One region of the Nonomuraea roseola genome, then DNA from elsewhere that is predicted to be linked to it. Evidence: riboswitches for the same ligand, from Rfam matches in the RefSeq annotation. Region 1 holds a riboswitch; the other holds the start of a gene.

The links. A riboswitch is a leader RNA that binds a small molecule or an ion and turns the genes downstream of it on or off. The one in region 1 is predicted to bind thiamine pyrophosphate.
Region 2: linked by a shared signal. The riboswitch ahead of thiO (glycine oxidase ThiO) and the one ahead of thiC (phosphomethylpyrimidine synthase ThiC) in region 1 are both predicted to bind thiamine pyrophosphate.

The regions. Positions count from the first base shown of each region.
Region 1 is NZ_BAAAXC010000008.1:86,550-88,740, reverse strand. Features, by position in the region: gene ABFX55_RS08780 (sugar phosphate nucleotidyltransferase) at 1-338, opposite strand, end outside; gene clsA (cardiolipin synthase ClsA) at 343-927, opposite strand; TPP riboswitch at 1,056-1,169, shown strand; gene thiC (phosphomethylpyrimidine synthase ThiC) at 1,162-2,191, shown strand, end outside.
Region 2 is NZ_BAAAXC010000012.1:120,069-122,259, forward strand. Features, by position in the region: gene thiO (glycine oxidase ThiO) at 1-933, opposite strand, end outside; TPP riboswitch at 922-1,036, opposite strand; gene ABFX55_RS12655 (NAD(P)/FAD-dependent oxidoreductase) at 1,094-2,191, shown strand, end outside.

The sequences.
Region 1 (2,191 bases):
TCGATATCGGTCAGGGCATCACCGGAAATAACGAGAAAACGATCATCGCGGAGTTTGTCGGCCGCGTTCTTGACGCTGCCCGCCGTGCCGAGGGGGAGGTCTTCGGTGGCGTAGTGCAGGCGCATGCCCAGTTCGTCGCCGTCGCCGAAGTAACTGCGCACGAGCGCCGCAAGGAACTGGACGGTGACGACGGTCTCGGTCAACCCGTGGCGTTTCAGCAGGCGGAGGACGTGTTCCATGATCGGGCGGTTGACCACGGGGAGCAGGGGTTTGGGCTGGTTCGCGGTCATCGGCCGCAGCCGAGTCCCCTCCCCGCCTGCCATGACGACCGCCTTCACTCGATCACTCCTTCTTCGCAGCGGTTACGAGTTGGCGCACCTGTACCACATACAGCAGTCCTGCCCACCAGTACAGGCCCGTTCCCCAGATGGCGAACGCCCATCCGACAATCCTTGCAATATCGGCATACCAGGCTCCGGTGTGCGAGGCCAGGAAGAGGAGGGGGAAGGCGTACATCAGATTGGCCATGGCGGCCTTGCCGAGGAAATGCACGGGCAGTGCCTTGTAGCCGTACTTGCGGAGCACGGGGAAGAAACATCCGACGAAGATCTCTCGGCCCAGGATGATCGCGACCAGCCACCACGGGATGACCTCGCGCAGCAGCAGGCCGAGCAGGGTGGCGAAGACGTAGAGCTTGTCGGCGGCGGGGTCGATGAGACGGCCGAGCCTGCTGGTCTGGTTCCACGCGCGGGCGATCTTGCCGTCGAGCCAGTCGGTGAACCCCGCGACCATGAGCAGCGCGATGGCCCAGCCGTCCGCCTTGGGCCCCAGAACCAGCCAGAGGAACACGGGGACGCCGAGCAGGCGCAGGAAGCTCAGCAGGTTCGGAACCGTCCAGATTCGGTCCTCGGCGGAAGTTTCACTCACGCTGCCGACCCTACTGCGTCGCCCACCTGCGCACGCTGAGCCGCCCGCCCGCTGTTTTCCGCGCAACCCCCTGCCGCCCGCGGGCGGCAGGGGGTTGCGCGACACCCGGGTGATCGGGTTACGGTGGCGCCGACCAACGCGGGAGCCCGGTGCGGACCGGGCTGAGAGGACGGCTGACCAGCCGCCGACCGCCAGAACCTGCTCCGGGTAATGCCGGCGAAGGGAGTTTGCGCGATGAGTGGCGCGCGCTTTTCCAAGACCTACCAGGGCGAGCTCAGGGTCCCCATGCGGGAGATCGGACTGAGCGACGGCACCGTGTTCACCGTCTACGACACCTCGGGCCCCTACACCGACCCGGCCGTCGAGACCGACGTCACGCGCGGCCTGAGCCCCCTGCGCGAGCAGTGGATCCTCGATCGCGCCGACGTCGTCGGGTACGGCGGCCGCCAGGTCAAGCCGCTGGACGACGGCTACCGCGACCAGGCCTCGTGGAAGCGCGCCCAGGCCGTCCCCCGCCAGGGCGCGCGGCGCCAGCCGCTGAGGGCCGCGGGCGGGCCCGTCACCCAGCTCGCCTACGCCCGCAGGGGCGTCGTGACGAAGGAGATGGAGTTCGTCGCCGTGAGGGAGGGCGTCGAGGCCGAGTTCGTCCGCGCCGAGGTGGCCGCGGGCAGGGCGATCATCCCGGCCAACGTCAACCATCCCGAGAGCGAGCCGATGATCATCGGCCGTGACTTCCTCGTCAAGATCAACGCCAATATCGGCAACTCCGCCGTCACCTCCTCCCTCGAGGAGGAGGTGGAGAAGATGACCTGGGCCATCCGCTGGGGCGCCGACACCGTCATGGACCTCTCGACGGGCCGTGACATCCACACCACCCGCGAGTGGATCATCCGCAACTCCCCCGTGCCCATCGGCACCGTGCCGCTCTACCAGGCGCTGGAGAAGGTCGGCGGGGTCGCGCCCGACCTGTCGTGGGAGGTCTACCGCGACACCCTGATCGAGCAGTGCGAGCAGGGCGTCGACTACGTGACCGTCCACGCGGGCGTGCGTTTGTCCTATGTCCCCCTCACCGTCGGCCGCAAGACCGGCATCGTCTCGCGCGGCGGCTCGATCATGGCGGCGTGGTGCCTGGCCCACCACCGCGAGAACTTCCTGTACGAGAACTTCGAGGAGATGTGCGAGATCCTCGCCTCCTACGACGTCGCCTTCTCCCTCGGCGACGGCCTGCGCCCCGGCTCGATCGCCGACGCCAACGACGAGGCCC
Region 2 (2,191 bases), on a different contig from region 1:
ACGCACCGTGCCGACCAGCGGCAGGTTGTCGGGGGTGCAGGGGCGCAGGCCCGCCACCACGTCGGCCAGCTCCAGCTCGGTGACGCCCGGCACCAGCTCCCTGGCGTCGCGCAGCAGCTCGTACAGGCCGCCCGCCGTCACCCTGGTGTCGAAGCCCAGTTCCTCCTGGGTCGCGCCGACCACCACCTCGCCGTCGCCGCGCGGGACTAGGTACACGGGCGAGCCGTGCACCATGCCGCGCACGCACCTGCCGAGCAGCGGGTGGGGGGAGCGCAGGCGCATGATCTGGCCCTTCACCGGGCGCACGGGCACGTCGGCGAGCTCACCGCTCCACGCCCCCGCCGCCAGGACGACGCGCTCGCCGGTCAGGATCTCGCCGTCGGCCAGCCGTACCGCGCCGTCGAGCAGGTCGGTGGCGCGGCGCAGGACGACGGGGACCCTCATCGTCTCCAGCGCGGCCAGCAGCGCCGCGGTGACGCGGCGGGGATCCACCCACGCGTCGCCGCCCGCCAGCACCCCACCCCGCACGGACGGCGAGAGCATCGGCTCCAGGCGGCGGCACTCGCGCCCCGTCAGCCGCTCGACGGGCAGCCCCAGCTTGTCCATGAAGGCCGCGAGCTCCTCGAGCGCCGCCAGGTCGTCGGCGCCGAAGGCCACGTCGAGCGTGCCGTGGGCGCGGTAGTCGACGGAAAGGCCGCTGTCGGCCTCCAACTCGGCGGCGAAGGCAGGCCAGCGCTCCAGTGCGGCCAGGCCCAGCCTGAGCAGCGGCTCCTCGGTGTAGGCGACCTCGCTGACGGGGGCCAGCATGCCCGCGGCCGCATGGGAGGCGCCGGAGGCGGGGGCCGGGTCGATCACCGTGACGTCCTGGCCCGCGCGGGCCAGGCGCCAGGCGATGGACAGGCCCACCACGCCGCCGCCCACGATCAGGTTCATCTCGCTCCCTTCGCCGGCATGATCCGGATCAGGTGTCTTGCGGTCGAAGGCCCGTCAAGCCTTCCTCTCAGCCCGGTGTGGCCGGACTCCCGCGCGTCTTCCACCGACCAGCCTACTCACGCACGACGTCCCCCTTGAACCATTGGTTATGGTCTTGACCGTGAATCATGTCGTGGTGGTAGGTGCGGGACTGGCTGGGGTACGCAGCGCCGAAGCTCTCAGGGCGCGCGGATTCGGCGGCACGATCACGTTGCTGGGGGAGGAGCGGCACCGGCCCTACGACCGGCCACCCCTGTCGAAGGCGGTGTTGCTGGGTGACGCCGACTCCAGCTTCGTCGACTCCGACCTCGAGGGCATGGGGGTGGAGCACAGGGCAGGGGTGTCGGCCAAGGGCCTGGCCGAGGGCGTGGTGGAGACCACCGAGGGCGAGATGGCCTACGACGGCCTGGTGATCGCCACCGGCGCGGAGCCGATCAGGCTGCCTGGCGAGGGCCGCCAGCGCGTCCTGCGCACCCTCGACGACGCGCTGGCCCTGCGCGCCGAGCTCGTCCAGGGGGCCAGGGTGGTGATCATCGGCGCGGGCTGGATCGGCGCGGAGGTGGCCACGGCCGCCATGAAGGCGGGCTGCGCGGTCACGGTGCTCGAGGCGGGCCCCGCTCCGCTCGCGCACGTGGTCGGCGCCGAGGTGGGCGCGCGCACGATCCCCTGGTACGACGGCATCGACCTGCGGCTGAACACCATGGTCGGCTCCGTGGACCCAGGCGGGGTGAGCCTGGTCGGCGGCGGGAGCCTGGAGGCCGACGTGGTGGTGACCGGCATCGGCGTGCGGCCCACGGTCGAGTGGCTGGCCGGCTCCGACATCGACCTGCACAACGGCGTGGTCACCGACGAGCACCTGCGCGCCTCCCTGCCGAACGTCGTCGCCGTCGGCGACTGCGCGGCCTGGTGGTCGCGCCGCTTCCACACCAGGCTGCGCGTGGAGCACTGGGACACCGCGCTCAACGCCCCCGAGGTCGCCGTGGCCAGCCTGCTGGGCGACGAGTCCGTGTACGATCCCGTTCCGTACTTCTGGTCGGAGCAGTTCGGCCACATGGTGCAGTACGCGGGTCACCACCCCGGGGCCCGCCTGGTGCGCCGTGGCGACCCGTCGGCCGCGGCTCCCGTGAGCAGGTGGTCGGTCTGCTGGCTGCACGACGACGACAGGCTGGCCGCCGTGCTGACCGTCAACAGGCCTCGAGACCTCGTCCAGGGCCGTAGG